4 regions of the Marinobacter sp. UBA3604 genome follow, and region 3 is predicted to be linked to each of the others. Evidence: predicted binding sites of a transcription regulator. Region 3 holds the regulator's gene; each other region holds the start of a gene.
What was found. The regulator sigma-54, encoded in region 3, starts transcription at its own class of promoters, with help from an activator protein. The targets are predictions, from matches to a motif close to ANTGGCATNNANNTTGCTNT.
Positions count from the first base shown of each region.

Region 1: flgA (flagellar basal body P-ring formation chaperone FlgA) is a predicted target of sigma-54. The motif match lies at 774-793, and genes of this name have one in related genera.
Region 2: flgB (flagellar basal body rod protein FlgB) is a predicted target of sigma-54. The motif match lies at 1,050-1,069, and genes of this name have one in related genera.
Region 4: B2590_RS18005 (circularly permuted type 2 ATP-grasp protein) is a predicted target of sigma-54. The motif match lies at 2,289-2,308, and genes of this name have one in related genera.

Region 1 is NZ_DFMB01000021.1:114,904-119,097, reverse strand. It holds gene B2590_RS06475 (chemotaxis protein CheV) at 1-742, opposite strand, end outside; gene flgA (flagellar basal body P-ring formation chaperone FlgA) at 941-1,645, shown strand; gene flgM (flagellar biosynthesis anti-sigma factor FlgM) at 1,824-2,150, shown strand; gene B2590_RS06460 (flagella synthesis protein FlgN) at 2,158-2,628, shown strand; gene B2590_RS06455 (pilus assembly protein PilB) at 2,671-3,408, opposite strand; gene B2590_RS06450 (peptidylprolyl isomerase) at 3,650-4,194, shown strand, end outside.
Region 2 is NZ_DFMB01000021.1:32,907-37,100, forward strand. It holds gene B2590_RS06095 (DUF962 domain-containing protein) at 1-212, opposite strand, end outside; gene B2590_RS06100 (nitroreductase family protein) at 371-928, shown strand; gene flgB (flagellar basal body rod protein FlgB) at 1,133-1,531, shown strand; gene flgC (flagellar basal body rod protein FlgC) at 1,566-2,015, shown strand; gene B2590_RS06115 (flagellar hook assembly protein FlgD) at 2,034-2,711, shown strand; gene B2590_RS06120 (flagellar hook protein FlgE) at 2,739-4,194, shown strand, end outside.
Region 3 is NZ_DFMB01000015.1:38,541-42,734, forward strand. It holds gene lptA (lipopolysaccharide transport periplasmic protein LptA) at 1-154, shown strand, start outside; gene lptB (LPS export ABC transporter ATP-binding protein) at 132-857, shown strand; gene B2590_RS04295 (RNA polymerase factor sigma-54) at 1,010-2,536, shown strand; gene hpf (ribosome hibernation promoting factor) at 2,661-2,969, shown strand; gene ptsN (PTS IIA-like nitrogen regulatory protein PtsN) at 3,064-3,534, shown strand; gene rapZ (RNase adapter RapZ) at 3,563-4,194, shown strand, end outside.
Region 4 is NZ_DFMB01000061.1:271,825-276,018, reverse strand. It holds gene B2590_RS18010 (alpha-E domain-containing protein) at 1-784, opposite strand, end outside; gene B2590_RS18005 (circularly permuted type 2 ATP-grasp protein) at 778-2,211, opposite strand; gene B2590_RS18000 (ammonium transporter) at 2,426-3,634, opposite strand; gene B2590_RS17995 (MotB family protein) at 3,858-4,194, opposite strand, start outside.

The DNA of each region.
Region 1 (4,194 bases), on a different contig from region 3:
CGTCCATTTCCGGCATTTCGACATCGGATATGATCAGACACAGGTGGTCGACGGCCTGGGAACCATCTGCCGTAACTTCTTTTAGATAATCCAGGGCCTGCTTGCCGTCATTTTTTGTCACCACCTCCATACCGATGGCCGTGAGGCACCGCTCTATCTGACGTCGGGCCACTGCGGAATCATCCACAACGAGCACTGGTAGATGGCCGGGCACCCGCTCTGAACTGCGGTTGCGGACGTCTTCGGTGACATCCTCCTCAAACGGAGAGACTTCAGAGAGTATCTTTTCAACATCGATAATCTCAATCAGCTTGTCTTCAAAGTGCGTTACCGCTGTCAGGTAAACGTCTTTGCCCGCCCCCTTGGGTGGCGGCAGGATGTCTTCCCAGTTCATATTCACGATGCGGTCGACACCAGCCACCAGGAAACCCTGGGTTTTTCGGTTGTACTCAGTAATGATCACGAAGCTGGTGGCCATCTCTTCCTTGGGAATACCGGGAAGCCGGATTGACATACCAAGGTCAATGATAGGGATGGTCTCGCCACGAATATGGGCCACGCCCCGAACCATAGGGCGACTGTTCGGCAACGACGACAGCCTGGGGCACTGCAACACTTCCTTGACCTTGAAGACGTTGATGCCGTACATCTGCCGGCCACGAAGGCGAAATAACAGAAGCTCCAGACGATTCTGGCCCACCAGCTGGGTGCGCTGATTTACACTGTCCAATACCCCTGCCATCGTTTATATCTCCCACTCGAAACGTCTTGCTGCCGGCACGCATCTTGCTGCGTTATTCTAGAAAGTCGCGTGGAACCGGCTATGTGCCGGTTTATTGACTCACTCGATAGGCTTAACGGCCGAATCCGGAAATCATTAGGATATTCCTGAACTCGGGGCTTTACCCGGTTAATGACAGCATAGGACAAACTGCCGCGTATGCGCATTACCAATTTCGCCATCATATTGTTATTCGCCGTAACAGCCGGCCCGGCAATGGCCTCCACGACCACGGCCGAACAAATTCAAAGCAGCGCGGAACAATTTCTGGAGGCATTTTCAGAGGCTCAGGCAAACGAAGGCTTTACGGTTTCCCACGATACTGGCCAACTCGACGCACGCCTCTCGCTCGCAACCTGTGATACCCCACTCAGCGTATCGTTCAGCGGCGACCCCTGGAGAACCACCCAACCCTCGCTACTGGTTTCCTGCGAGGGCGAGCGCCCCTGGCGCATGTTCCTTCCGGTATCCGTCACGATAACCGGTGAAGCCATGGTCGCCGCCCGCCCCCTGGGGCGCGGCGAACGACTGACAAAAGCGGCAATACAGTCGGATAACGTGGTGGTGAATTCGATTCGACGGGGCGCAATAACCAATGTCGACCAGTTAATGGGCATGGAAATGCGCCGCGGCGTGAACGCCGGTACCGTATTTACACCGGATTTGGTGCTGGCTCCGGCAGCGATCGAACGCGGAGACCATGTTATCATCAGCGCCCGCAGCGGAAATTTTTCGGTAAACTCAAGGGGTAAGGCCCTGGCTAGTGCCGGGATTGGAGAACAGGTTCTGGTTGAGAACCTCTCGTCCTCCCGCACCGTGCGTGCCCGTGTGACTGCTCCCGGGCATGTCGAGATTCCCATGTAACCTCGTTCCCGGCATTGATTCACCGGAAACGGCAATCTGTTGCCGGTTTTTTGGAAAGATGACAAGAGTGTCATTTAACTCTTGCAAAAATCGCTAAAGAAACGTCAGGCCATGCCGATAGACAGGTATGAAATTTTGGAGCCGCCCAACGCGGCCGACCAGTTAAGCAGGTAACGTTATGTCAGTTGACTTTAATGGAATAGGCCCAGGCCAGGTCAACACCCAGAAAACCACGGCCGATAAATCTTCCGCTACCCAGAGCACTCAGCCCTCTACAGCTGAGCAGGCAAAGACCCAGGCGCAAGGCGCCCGTGGTGAAAATGTCAATTTGAGCAGCCAGGCGAAGAACCTGAAACAGCTCGAACAAAAGCTCGGCAGTTATCCGGAAATGGACGATGACCGTATCGAGCAGATCCGCTCTGCCCTTGAAAGCGGCTCCTACAAGGTTGATGCAGAGAAACTGGCCCAGAAAATGCTTGAGATGGATGAAAGCATTTTCGGGTGAGTAGATCATGGCCGCAATTGATGAACTGAAAGACCTTTTATCTCAGGATATCCGTCAACTCGAATCCCTGGCGGACGTCCTGCAGCAGGAAAAAGCCTGCCTTTCCACATCTGATATCCGTAAACTCGAATCACTGACTGGCGAGAAAAACACTCTGTTGGGTCAGATTCGTGAACGGGCCAAACTCAAAATCCGCCTTCTGGTGTCGATGGGGTTTCGACCTGAAAACGGAGCACCCTCACGGTTTATTCTCAGCGCCGGCCTGTCAGATGTTTACGACTTGTGGCGGGAGGCCGACGAACGCCTTAAGACCTGTCACCAGTTGAATAGCAATAATGGGCGGGTTGTCAGTCACCTTCAGAAGCGCCTTTCACGTCTTACTGATATATTCCGCGGCGTTTCCGGGCACCAGACCCTCTACGGTGCTCAGGGCGAGCAAAAGGCCGTATCACACCGTACCGTTCTGGCGAGCGCCTGACGGCTTCTGGGCTCCGCAAACGTCGGAGCCCAACGCATCCCATCAGCGAGTATAGATCGTCATCTGTGAATCGGGATGGAAGCGGATATTGTCGAGTGCAATGTTCCCCATGGACGGTCCCTGACTGCCGCTGACCCGTATATTGTCCATGCGGATCTGTTCGATCCTTTCCGGGAACGCCAGGGTGAGTCCGCCATCGTCACGAACCATGTAACGGGGAACATCATCCCGATAATGCACACCGGATATCGTCAGATCAGAATCCAGGAAGTTCAGCACCGGCACGAAAATGTTCGCTGTTAGTTTCAGGCCTTCGATGACATCCGGATCAACCTCTCCTGTCCCGTCGTTACTTCCGGTCATGGCAGATACCGTGGCGATACGATCCAACAAGGATTGATCACCCTGCCCCGACACGCCGGCCATCTCGTCGTCATTAAGCGGCGCCAAACCGGCACGCTCGTACAATTGCGCGGCGTCCGTAACGTCTCGTGAATCATTCGTGGTGCTGCCAGCGGCAAAACTGACCAATGGCTGAAAAGGCAATACCGCCATAGTGACCAGTGCAGCCGCGTTGCGGTAACGGGATTGGTGCTTGAGAACCCGATGCAACTCGCGCTCGGTAATCCAGCCGGACTGTATAAACACCTCGCCGAGCCGCTGACCGGTCTCATGCTGTAGGCGCAGGCCCTCTTCCAACTGAATTTCGGAAAGGTATCCCCGGTTTATCAGCAACCGACCGAGACGGGATTTTTCTTCGAAGCCCTGACGGATTTTCAAGGTATGCCTCCAATAGCTTCACAGTGATTGCCGTACAACCTGGCCCGGTCAGAGTGCATCAATGCCACTGATGCGATAAAAGGTTAGCTGATAGTCATGAACTCCGCAGGGAATATGCCCGACTTGACAAGTATTATCTGCTAACATCCTGCAACAGACTGGATTCATGGGAACAGTATCGCAGCAAACATTCCCGAAGCTACCTACTATTCCCTGAACTAACTACGTGAGCCATTATAGAATGACAAATTTCGTAAAACCGTTTCGTTATGTGATGCAAATCGCTCTATCTGTAACCTTCATGCTGGGTATCGGCAACTGCCTGGCGGCAGAAGGGCAACAGAATGAGCTGCCCCAGGTGATTATTGAAACCAGCGAAGGTGCCATTGAGGTGACTCTGCGCCCGGACATCGCTCCCGAGACCGTTGAGAATTTTATTACCTATGCCAAAAACGGGTTCTACGAGGGAACGCTGTTCCATAGGGTCATTCCAGGTTTCATGATCCAGGGCGGCGGTTTTGATCAGGATCTAAACCAGAAGCAGACCCGTAGCCCCATCCGGAACGAAGCCAGGCCAACCGCCAAAAACCTTCGCGGAACCATCGCCATGGCCCGCACAAGCTCACCGGACTCCGCCACGTCCCAGTTTTTTATCAACCTGACCGACAACGATTTCCTGAACGCAGGTGTCCGCGGCCCGGGCTACGCGGTATTTGGTAAGGTAACAGGGGGAATGGGTGTCGTGGATGCCATCGCCAGCAAGAAAACGGTGAGATCCCGAGGCAT
Region 2 (4,194 bases), on a different contig from region 3:
AAGCCATAGTGGCCAACCCAGGCAAACCCGTAGCCGATGACGGGCAGGAGCAACAGATAGAGGAACTTGGCCGTTACAATGGCGTAGAGTGTAACGAGGATAACCAGTAGGCTGCCGACGAAGTGAAGCCTGCGGCAGTTTACATCGCTATGTTCTTCAAGGTAGTACGGATAGAAGTCCGCGAAATTGCGGAATGTTTGCTGTTGGCTCATAGGGCGTCTACCGGCTCGCTTATCGTTTTTAAGGTAGATAGTACTGTCTGATAGTGGAAAGTACTTAGACTAAAGACTAACAGTAAACCATCTGTCCCACAATTCATACGGTCGTTTGGCCCGAACTGACGTATTGAAATCAACCACAGCGAGGCGATATGACAGCAGTAATGGAAGCCCTGTTAAAACGATCTTCAGAGCCACGCCTGGAGGCGCCAGCACCGGACCCGGCAACGCTTGAAAATGCCTTTGCCTGCGCCGCGAGGGCGCCGGACCATGCGTTGCTGAGGCCCTGGCGGTACCTGATTATTGAGGGAGACGAGGCATTGAACGCCCTGGGTGAATTGTTTGCCGCCACCTGTGGCGACGGCGCCTCGGAAAAGGAGCGGGAAAAACGCTGCAAGAAGGCACTGCGGGCGCCTATGGTGATCGTTGGCGTTGCGTCTTACCAGTCCCATCCCAAAGTGCCGGAGATCGAGCAGTCCATGTCGGCCGCGGTGGGGATGGGGTATTTGTTGTTGGCTCTGGAGTCCGCCGGGTTTGGAGGCATGTGGCGTACCGGTGCCATGGCGCACGATCCAGCTATCAAGCGAGGCTTGGGGCTGCAGGACAATGAGATCATAACCGGGTTCCTGTATACCGGCAGTGTCAGTGCGCACAAGCCCAGCATACCCAGGCCTGAACCCAAAGAGTTTGTCAGGCGCTGGCCCCACTAGTTGCCGCCCCGTTGCCCCCGCCCCCGGCGCGGGGGAAATCCCTTGCCGCTTTCCGCCCTCAATTTACGATTCGGATAAGCCGATACCTGCCTCAGCCCGCACACCGCAACACCTCCTGAAAACTGGCATCGCGATTGCTTTTACCTCTGCAAGAACGCACAAACGGCAAAACGACCAACGCCGTGTGCAGGAATCGGAGGCACTATGGCAATTTCCCTGGACAAAGCATTAGGCATTCATCAGCACGCCCTGGAAGGCAGGGTAAAGCGTGCGGAGGTGTTGGCCAACAACCTCGCCAACGCAGATACCCCGGGCTACAAGGCGCGGGATGTGGACTTTCAGGCGATGATGCAGAAGGCCCAGGACAGCATGAGTGGTTTCGGCATGACCCGTACCCACGAGTCCCATATGGACACCTCGCCCATGGGCGCGGACAGCGAATTGCTCTATCGGGTACCGCACCAGCCGTCCGTGGACGGCAACACGGTGGATGCCCAGCAGGAGCAAACCCGTTTCATGCGTAATGCCATGGATTACCAGGCCAGTTTCCAGTTCCTGGACGGAAAGGTTTCAGGCATCAAAAAGGCACTCTCTGGCCAGTAAAACTGGGCGCAGCCATTAATTGAGGAGCACCATCATGTCTCTGGGTAACATTTTCGACATCGCCGGTTCCGGTATGACAGCCCAGTCGCTGCGGCTGAACACCACTGCGTCCAACATCGCCAATGCCGAGACGGCCAGTTCCAGTACGGATCAGACCTATCGCGCCCGCAAGCCTGTTTTCGCGGCGATACAGCAGTCCATGCTGAATCCGTCTCAGCAGAGCATGGCGTTTGGCAGCGACAACGGCCCGGGGGCAGGCGTTCGGGTTGAAGGCATCGTCGAGAGTGACGCCGAGTTGCAGATGCGCTACGAGCCTGATCATCCCGCCGCGAACGAGGATGGGTACGTGTTCTACCCCAACGTCAACGTGGTTGAAGAAATGGCGGACATGATGTCGTCGTCGCGCAGCTTCCAGATGAATGTGGACATTATGAACAGCGCCAAATCCATGATGCAGCGTATCCTGACCCTGGGTCAGCAGTAACCGAGCGAGGATTGAATCATGAGCGTAGTGAATAACACGACAGACGCTTCGGATGTGCTGAGCCAGTATCGAGTGCAGCAGGATCAGGCCAAGAGCGGAAGTGAGCTGGGCAAGAACGAGTTCATGGAATTGATGATCGCTCAGCTCAAAAACCAGAACCCTCTCGAACCTCAGGACAACGGCGAATTCATCTCTCAGCTGGCGCAGTTCAGCTCCCTGGAGGAAATGCAGAGCCTGTCCGGCAGTGTCGACGATATGGCCAGCCAGTTCCGCTCCACCCAGGCACTGCAGGCCTCTGCAATGGTCGGGCGTACGGTCTTGGCACCTTCATCCATTGGCGTGCTTGGCGCGGACGGTGAAATATCCGGCAACGTTTCCGTTCCGGCAACCACATCCGGGCTGAGAATCACCATTGAGAATGAGTCCGGTGAGCAGGTCCGGCAGATTGATATGGGTGAGCAGCAGCCTGGCCAGACAGCGTTCAGCTGGGACGGCAAGGATGGCAACGGCAACAGTTTGCCACCCGGACGCTACAAGGTGGTCGCAGAAGCCTCGTACCCCGGCGGGCTTGAGCAACTCGGCACCATGGTCAGCGCCAATGTCGACAGTGTGTCGCTGGGGCAGGGTGGCAGCATTACTCTGAACCTGGCCGGCATGGGCTCCATCGCGCTGCAAGATGTTCAGCAGATTAATTGATACCGGTGAAACAGTAAGAGGTGGAGTATGGGTTTTAACACAGGTCTTAGCGGTTTAAGGGCGTCATCGGTTGATCTGGATGTCACCGGTAACAACATTGCCAATGCGAGCACAGTAGGTTTCAAGAGCAGTCAGGCGCAGTTTGGCGACCTGTACGCTAGTGGTTTCCTGAGTGCCGGCACCAATCCGATTGGGGACGGTGTGCGGGTGCAGGACGTGAAGCAGAATTTTGGGCAGGGCAATATCAGTTTCACCGACAACGGCCTGGACCTTGCCATCAACGGTGACGGTTTCTTTGTGCTGAATAATGGCGGTGAGGTGCGGTATTCCCGTGCCGGCCAGTTCGGTGTCGACAAAGACGGGTTTGTCACCAATAACCAGAACATGCGGGTTCAGGGCTTCGTTGCCGATGAAGACGGTAACCTTTCCGGTATTCGTGGTGACCTGCAGGTTGAAACCGATAATCTGGCGCCTCGTCGGACCACGAATCTACGCTCGGACCTGAACCTGGATTCCCGGGAAACCGTGTTGGAACGCCGAGTTGCCGATATGGGTGATTACACGGCGCCCGCCGGCTCCACCGGTTTTCCGTCTGAAACCTTCGAAATCACCTACGCAGATGGCAGCGTGGTTAGCGTGCCCATCAACGCGGCGGGATCGACTGATTTCTCAGCGGCTGACGTTGTGGATGTGCTCAATGGGCAGGACGGTCTCTCTGCCTCCGCGACCACCACCTATGAGGGGATGTCCGAGGCGGACTTGAACGCCGCCATTGCGGCTGGCAACTTCAGCTTTGACCTTGCGGTAGGCGGGGTCACTGTGCCCGTTGATACGACAGGTGTGACCGATGCGGCTTCGCTGGTCACTGCAATTAACAACGCCCAGGCGCCGACGATCTCGGCGTCGCTCACAGGCGGTAACCTGAGGCTGATCGACAACCGTGGCAACAACGTCACCGCCGGTTTTACCAGCGACGGCCCGAACCCGGCACCGGAGACAACCGTTGGCACGGTGAGGCCGCAGGCCGATCGGGAGATTACCGATATTGCGTCAACCAGCGGCGCCACGAACCTCACGGATTCATGGAACGCACGCAACATTGAGATTACCAACCAGTTCAATCCACTGGATCAGCGTACTTACAACCACGCAACATCGACCACCGTTTACGACAGCCTGGGTAACTCTCACGAGATGACCCAGTTCTACGTGAAGCAACCGGCCCCAGGTAATGGTGTGGGTGTGAGTGAATGGTCCGTATACCTGCAGATCGACGGTGAATTCGTGGCCGGAACCGATCAGAACCCCTACCAGGCTCGTTTTGACCAGGACGGGGAGTTGCAATCGGTGAACGGTGACCCCAATGGCGAGATTCTGATCAGCGACTGGACGCCGAAGGATGCCGACGGCACTCCGAACGGCGCAGATGGCCCTCCGGGGCCGGGTGAAAATATCACCACGCCCATTCCAGAGCCTCCGACCA
Region 3 (4,194 bases):
CGCCGAACGCGTGGTGACCGCAGAAGGCTCTGCTGACCAGGGCGATGGCAGCGGTCGCGTCGAAATGGTCATCCAGCCGCGCGGCAACGCCGGTAGCAATCCAGATAACAACCCTAACGGACAGGATATCGATGGCAGTTCTCAGGGCCAGTAACCTCGCAAAAAGCTACAAACAGAAGAAGGTCGTCATCGACGTTTCCCTGGAAATTCGCAGTGGCGAAATCGTCGGCTTACTCGGCCCCAATGGCGCGGGCAAAACGACGTGTTTCTACATGATTGTTGGCCTGGTTCCCGCCGACAACGGTCGAATCACCATCGACAATCAGGACATAACGCCGCTGCCCATGCATGGTCGTGCCCGCAAGGGAATCGGGTACCTGCCCCAGGAAGCATCCGTGTTCCGCAAGCTTACCGTACGCGACAACATACTGGCGATCCTGGAAACCCGCCGCGAACTCAAACGCACTGACCGGGAGGCCAAGTTAGAGGAACTGCTTGAAGAGTTTCACATTACCCACATCCGCGATAGCGTCGGCATGGCCCTGTCAGGCGGCGAGCGACGACGGGTGGAAATTGCCCGGGCGCTGGCGATGGAGCCGGCGTTCATCCTGCTGGACGAACCCTTCGCCGGAGTCGACCCGATCTCCGTGAGCGACATCAAGCAGATCATCCGACACTTGCGGGACAAGGGTATCGGCGTACTGATCACCGACCACAACGTGCGGGAAACCCTCGACATCTGCGAGAATGCGTACATTGTCAGCGGCGGCCACATCATTGCCTCTGGTAATTCGGACGATATACTGGCCAACCAACAGGTCAAGGAAGTGTATCTAGGCAACGAGTTTCGCCTGTAGTAGACTCGGCAAAGAACTTGCTTGGTGCGGCAAGTAGCCAGCATACAAAGAGTTTTTGTGCAACCCCGGCTCCAGAAAGCGCCCTGATGACGTAAAGAGAGAGCCTGAGTGACGGAAGAGAGAGACCGAGTGACGGATCCTGAACCATGGTTATGAAAGCCTCACTACAGTTAAAGCTGGGCCAAAGCCTGACCATGACGCCCCAGCTGCAACAGGCTATCAGGCTTCTGCAGCTCTCCACCCTGGACCTCCAGCAGGAAATCCAGCAGGCATTGGAATCCAACCCAATGCTGGAAACCTCCGAAGACGACGACAACCAGAATCCGGAATCAACGGACAGTGACAACGAGTCGTCTGAAACAGCGTCAACCGAGGAATCCAACACCGCTTCAGACACTGCTACTGAGTGGGACGAATCCGAAAATGGACCTGACTGGTCATCAGAAACGGACAGTCCCGACACCATTCCCGATGATCTTCCCGTCGACACCGCCTGGGATGACATTTACCAGTCAGCCCCCGCGTCAGCAGCCCGTAACGACGACGAAAACGACCACGACTTCGAAACCCGTAACTCCCCCACCGAAACGCTCCAGGACCACCTGGAATGGCAACTGAACCTGACGCCCATGAGCGAGCGGGATCAGGCCATCGCCCATGCCCTGATGGATGCGGTTGATAACCACGGCTACCTGACCTCTCCGCTTGAAGAAATTCATTCAGGCATGGTGGACGAATCCGACGAAGACCCGCTGGAACTGGACGAAGTGGAAGCCGTTCTTCATCGCCTGCAGCACTTCGATCCACCCGGCGTGTTCGCCCGTGATCTGCAGGAATGCCTGCTGATCCAGCTGAACCAACTGCCCCCGGAAACACCCTGGCTGGCTCAGGCGCGACTGGTGATTACCCACTACATAAACCTGCTGGGTAACCGCGATTACGCCCAGCTGTTGCGCCGCAGCCGCCTGAAAGAAGAACAGCTACGGGATGTCCTGGCACTTATTACCGGTTTGAACCCCCGCCCCGGCGACACCCTGGACCAGGCCGAGCCGGACTATGTCATCCCGGATGTGATCGTGCGCAAGCACAATGAGCGCTGGCGCGTGGAACTGAATCCTGAAATTGCACCACGCATTCGTGTGAATGCAAGCTATGCTTCTCTTATAAAGCGTGCGGACAGCAGCGCCGACAACACCTACCTGCGGGACCAGTTGCAGGAGGCAAAGTGGTTCATCAAGAGCCTGCAGAGCCGCAACGAAACCCTGCTCAAGGTGGCCACGCGCATTGTCGAGCACCAGCAGGGGTTTCTGGACCATGGCGAGGAAGCCATGAAACCATTGATTCTCTCGGATATTGCCCAGGCGGTGGAAATGCACGAGTCGACCATTTCAAGGGTCACCACCCAGAAATACATGCACACACCGCGGGGCATATTTGAACTTAAGTATTTTTTCTCGAGCCATGTCAGTACCGACGAAGGTGGAGAGTGCTCATCCACGGCAATCCGCGCGATGATCAAGAAGCTGATTGCAACGGAAACTCCGAAAAAGCCATTGAGCGATAGCAAAATTGCAGCCATGCTAGGAGACCAGGGTATAAAGGTGGCTAGACGAACCGTGGCCAAGTATCGCGAGGCAATGCACATTCCTCCGTCCAACGAGCGAAAGCGATTGGTGTAGGAAGCGTCTGTTCCCGGCCTCACGGGGAGAGCCCTTTCCTGAAAGTATACCGCCTGCAGCATAACGCTGTGGCACACAGCCGGTATCCTAACGGGTGCCGGCAAGCTGAAAACAGGAGAAGCCTATGCAACTCAATATTTCAGGCCATCACGTAGAACTGACTCCCGCACTGAAAGATTACGTATCAGGCAAATTTGAAAAGCTTGAGCGGCACTTCGACCATATCAGCAATTGCCAGGTTACCCTTGAGGTGGAAAAAGTGCGCCAGATGGCGGAAGCTACGCTTCACGTGATAGGTGGTGAGATTCACGCAAAGGCCGAAAACAGCGATATGTACGCTGCCATTGATGGACTGGTAGACAAGCTGGACAGGCAGATTCTGAAGCACAAGGAAAAGAACGTAGACCGGATGCACGGGAATGGCGCCCGCTAGGACGACGCCCCGGCATGACAGTTAATCGAGCTGCGGCACTGGCTAACCATGCAATAGGTGCCGCAGCCTTTTTTTACGGAAATGCAGTCGATTCATGACCGACACATCCCTGACTATCGAGAACATTCTCGCGCCGGAGCTAACCCTTTGCCGGGTGCCTGCCTCCAGCAAAAAGCGGGTTATGGAAACCATTGCCGAGCAGATCCAGCAGCACGACTCTTTGCTCAGCGACACCCAGATATTCACCAACCTGGTCGCGCGGGAGCGACTGGGGAGCACAGGCATCGGACAGGGCATCGCGATCCCCCATTGCAGGCTGGAAGGGCTGGATCACGTGGTCGGCGTATTGCTGACCCTGGAAGAAGGCGTTGCGTTCGATGCTATCGACAATCAGCCGGTGGACCTCGTCTTCACCTTGATTGTCCCCAAGGAAGCCACCAGCGAGCATCTTGAGCTTTTGAGCCAGCTTGCCGAAAAGTTCAACGAGCGTGCATTCTGCGACCAGCTGCGTCAGTGCACTGATGCAGGCTCTCTCTATCGCCGGATGACAGCCGAGACAGGCTGAACCACTCCACATCCAAGGTGAACGGGCTATGAAACTGATCATCGTCAGCGGCCGATCAGGTTCCGGGAAAAGTACCGCGTTACATGTTCTGGAAGACCTGGGCTTTTACTGCATTGACAACCTGCCCATTGGCCTCCTGTTCCCCCTCACGCAGGAAGCCACCAACCAGAACTCTCCCAGCCGGCTGGGAAAGATGGCGGTCAGCATCGATGCCCGTAACCTTTCCGGAGAATTGAGCAACTTCGAGGATATCTACCGCAGCCTTCAGGATACTGGCGTAACCATCGAGATCATCTATCTCGACGCCGATGAACAGTCTCTTCTGCAGCGCTTCCATGCCACGCGCCGAAAGCATCCACTGAGTGATGACAAGACCTCCCTGAGGGAGGCCATCGGTAACGAAAAGAAGCTTCTGGAGCCGCTTTCCAAGCTGGCAGACCTCTACATCGACACCACGGGGCTGTCCATGTATGAGCTCCGGGATATGGTGAAGCAGCGGGTTGCGGGCAGGCGTCACCAGGAACTGGCGCTGCTGTTCCAGTCGTTCGGGTTCAAGCACGGTGTACCGTTGGATTCGGACTATGTGTTCGATGTGCGCTGTCTGCCCAATCCCTATTGGGACACCAGCCTTCGGCAGTTTGTGGGCACCGACCAGCCGGT
Region 4 (4,194 bases), on a different contig from region 3:
GGGCCCGGCGGGCCTCGCCGCTTTCGATCTGCTCCAGCAGATCCGCGATTTCCTCCAGGCAGGCGTGGAGCGAACGGGGAACATCCGGTTTGAGAATCAGCAGTTCGGCCACATTCATCGGTTCGATATTGTGGCCGTAGGTGTTCTGGTAGGCCTCAAAGGCGGCCAACGAGTGCAGCAGCGCCGTCCATTCGAAGAACGACTGGGTGGGGTGCCCTTCCAGGGATTTGGTGGCCATGTGGTGGCGGATGTTCAGCACGCGGGCGGTGGCGTCTGCACGCTCGATAAACGTACCCAGGAGCAGGAAATGGAAGGCGTCATTGCGCAGCAGGGTGCCATAGGCTGCACCACGGAACACGTTTGAGCGTTCGCGGGTCCAGTCAAACACCCGGCTGGCGTTGGATTCGGTCACCCCTTTATGGCGTAGTTCCTTCAGCTCCATCCAGGCCAGGTTAATACTCTCCCAGACATCTGCGGAGAGATTGCCTCGCACGTGCAGGGCGTTATCCCGGGCGCTGCGGATTACACTGAACACACTGGCAGGGTGGCGGTCGTCCAGAAGCAGGAAATCAATCAGGTTCTGGGGGGTGATTTCCGGGTAGAGCTCGTGAAAGGTTTCGCGGCTACCGGTCACCAGCAATGGCACGGATAGCTGTTCCTCGCGGTCTTCGGGAACGTCGATCAACGCCATGGTGAGGCTGACGTCCAGCAGACGGGCCTGGGTTTCCGCCCGCTCAAGATAGCGGGCCATCCAGAACAGACTTGATGCAGCTCGGCTCAGCATTCCTCGCCCTCCAGTACCCAGGTGTCCTTGGTGCCACCGCCCTGGGACGAATTCACCACCAGCGACCCTTCTTTCAGGGCCACCCTGGTCAATCCACCAGGTACCATCTGCACTTTCTTACCCGAAAGCACAAAAGGCCGCAGGTCGAGGTGTCGGGGCGCTACGCCTTCGTTTACAAACGTCGGGCAGGTAGACAGGCTCAGTGTGGGCTGGGCAATGTAGTTGTCTGGCCTGGCCCGCAACAGCGAGCGGAAATGGCTCAGCTCTTTTTTGCTGGCCTTGGGGCCGATCAGCATGCCGTAGCCACCAGCGCCCTGGGTTTCCTTGACCACCAGGTCCGGCAGGTTGTCGAGGATGTACTTGAGGTCTTTTGGCTTGCGGCCCTGCCAGGTGGGGACATTTTTCAGGATCGGTTCTTCCCCCAGGTAGAAGCGGATCATCTCGGGTACGAAGGGGTAAATGGCCTTGTCGTCGGCGACGCCGGTACCCATGGCGTTGGCAAGCACCACATTGCCGGTGCGGTAGGCTGCATAGAGCCCGGGGACACCCAGCATGGAATCCGGGTTGCCAGCCAGCGGATCGAGGAAGTCGTCGTCGACCCGCCGGTAAATCACGTCCACCTGCTGGGGGCCGACGGTGGTCTTCATGTAGACCTTATTGCGACGTACAAACAGGTCCGCCCCTTCCACCAGTTCGATACCCATCTGCCGGGCCAGGAAGGCGTGTTCAAAATAGGCACTGTTGAAACGACCGGGGGTTAGCACCACCACGGTGGGGTTGGGATTTAGCGACGCTGCGCGCAGTGTTTCGCCCAACAGGGCCGGGTAATGTTCAACCGGTGCTACCGGGGCCTTGGCAAACAGTTCTGGAAACAGGCGCATCATCATGCGCCGGTTTTCCAGCATGTAGGAGACACCGCTGGGGCAGCGGAGATTGTCTTCCAGCACGTAGAAATCGCCGTCGTTGTGGCGGATCAAATCGATGCCGGCTATGTGGGAATACAGATTACGTGGCAGCTTGAGGTTTTGCATGCCGGGCTGGTACTGGGGGTTGGCGAATACCTGTTCAGCACTGATGACACCGGCGCGAATAATCTCGAACTCGTGATAGATATCGAACAGGAAGCGGTTCAACGCCTGCACCCGCTGGCGCAAACCAGCTTGCAGACGTTGCCAGTCGCTGGCGGAGATTACTCGTGGGATCAGATCAAACGGGATAAGCCGTTCGGCCCCCTGGTCTTCGCCATAGACGTTAAAGGTGATGCCCAGGCGTTGGAACAGCACGTCTGCCTCGCGGCGCTTCTCGGCCAACAGGGCTTCGTCGGATCGGATCAGCCAGTCCTCCAGCATCCTGCAGCTGGGTCGTACCCGATTATTCTGGTCGAACAGTTCGTCGTAGATACCCTCGGGTGGGGTTTGTATCAACATAACCATGACCCTCTCCTGAACACGCCGTCCACCGGATGTGGGCGGTCGGTATTCAGCCATTCCCATGATGTAAAGGAACAGCAAAAGGCAGGCCACTCTGGCGGCAAACCGTGGGTTTATCACCGGAACGGGTTATTTAAGCAAAGGCCAGACGGAGGGAAGTGTCAATAAAAAGCATTGCCAGCCGCCGGGAAAGGCGGCTGGCGGGCAAGGGTTATTCCAGGGACGTAGCGCCAATGCGGTGAATACTGACATCCGCACCGTTGAATTCCTCTTCTTCTGTGAGACGCAGGCCGGAGATGGCGTTAACAATGCCGTAGACGATCAGGCCGCCGACAAAAGCCACCACAACACCGGCAACCGCACCGATGATCTGCGACATCAGGCTGACCCCGCCCAGGCCCCCGAACGCTTCCTGGCCAAAGATGCCGGCGGCAATGGCACCCCATACACCGCACACACCGTGCAGGGGCCATACACCCAGTACATCGTCCAGGCGCTCAATCTTGTCCTGGGCCCACTCAAACATGTACACGAAGATGGCGCCGGCGATGCCACCGGTAATCAGCGCACCGACCGGGTGCATCAGGTCCGAACCGGCGCACACCGCCACCAGGCCGGCGAGCGGTCCGTTGTGGATGAAGCCCGGGTCCTTGCGGCCGACCAGCATGGCCACCAGAACGCCACCCACCATGGCCATGAGGCTGTTCACCGCCACCAGGCCGCTGATGCCATCCAGGGTCTGGGCGGACATCACGTTAAAGCCGAACCAGCCGACGGTGAGAATCCAGGCGCCCAGCGCCAGGAATGGAATGTTGGAGGGGGCAAACGCCACCACGCGGCCATTGCGGTAACGGCCTTTACGTGCGCCCAGCAGGAGCACGGCGGCCAGGGCGATCCAGCCGCCCACGGCGTGCACCACGACCGAGCCGGCAAAGTCGTGGAAGGCTGCACCAAACTGGTTCTCCAGCCAGGCCTGGAAGCCGTAGTTGCCGTTCCAGATCATGCCCTCGAAGAAGGGATATACAAATGCCACGATCAGCCCGGAGGCGATAAGCATGGGGTAGAACTTCGCACGCTCGGCGATACCGCCGGAGACGATGGCGGGAATGGCGGCGGCGAAGGTCATCAGGAAGAAGAACTTGACCAGGTCATAGCCATTTGCGGCCGTTAGCTCTGAAGCGCCGGCCATAAAGTGGCTGCCGTAGGCGATGTAGTAGCCAATGAAAAAATAGGCCACGGCGGAGATGCCGAAGTCGGTCATGATTTTTACCAGGGCATTCACCTGGTTTTTGTGGCGCACGGTGCCGACTTCCAGGAAGGCGAAGCCAGCATGCATGGCCAGTACCATGATGGCACCGATCAGAATGAACAGTGTGTTGGCGCTTTCGGTCAGGGTATGTACTGCACTCGTGATGTCCACGGGTTGGTTGCTCCTGATTTTTTGGTTTTATCCACCTGTCACGGGCGGGTTGTGCATTGATAGCGTGCACACCAAGCAAGGAGTGTTCCATTTTGAGGCAAATTCAGAGCGGGTAGTCGATTAGGTGATTTTCCGCTCTGAAATTGGGCGGGGTTGAGTTGAAGACGGGGTGTTTGCGCTCTTTAATGGTGCATTAATGGGCCGAGCGCACCAATATGGCCGTCTACCACAGTAATTCGTCCTGGTCGGAGTCGTCGGAACTGCGGGAATCCGGTGCAGCAGACACATCGGCTTCGGGGTTCATGAGTTCCCTTAACCGCATCTCCTGTTCCTCGATCGGTCCGGACAGATCGATAATGATTTCCACCCGGCGATTTTTGGCGCGGTTCTCCGAAGAGGTGTTTGGTACTCGTGGCTCGGTATAAGCGAGACCGGTGACCGCCAGCCGGGCAGGCTTCAGATTACCCTCGGCGAGGAGCGCATTGGCAACCGCTGCCGCCCGGGCGGCGGATAGATCCCAGTTGCTGTAGAACCGCTGCGTACGGATGGGAACATCGTCG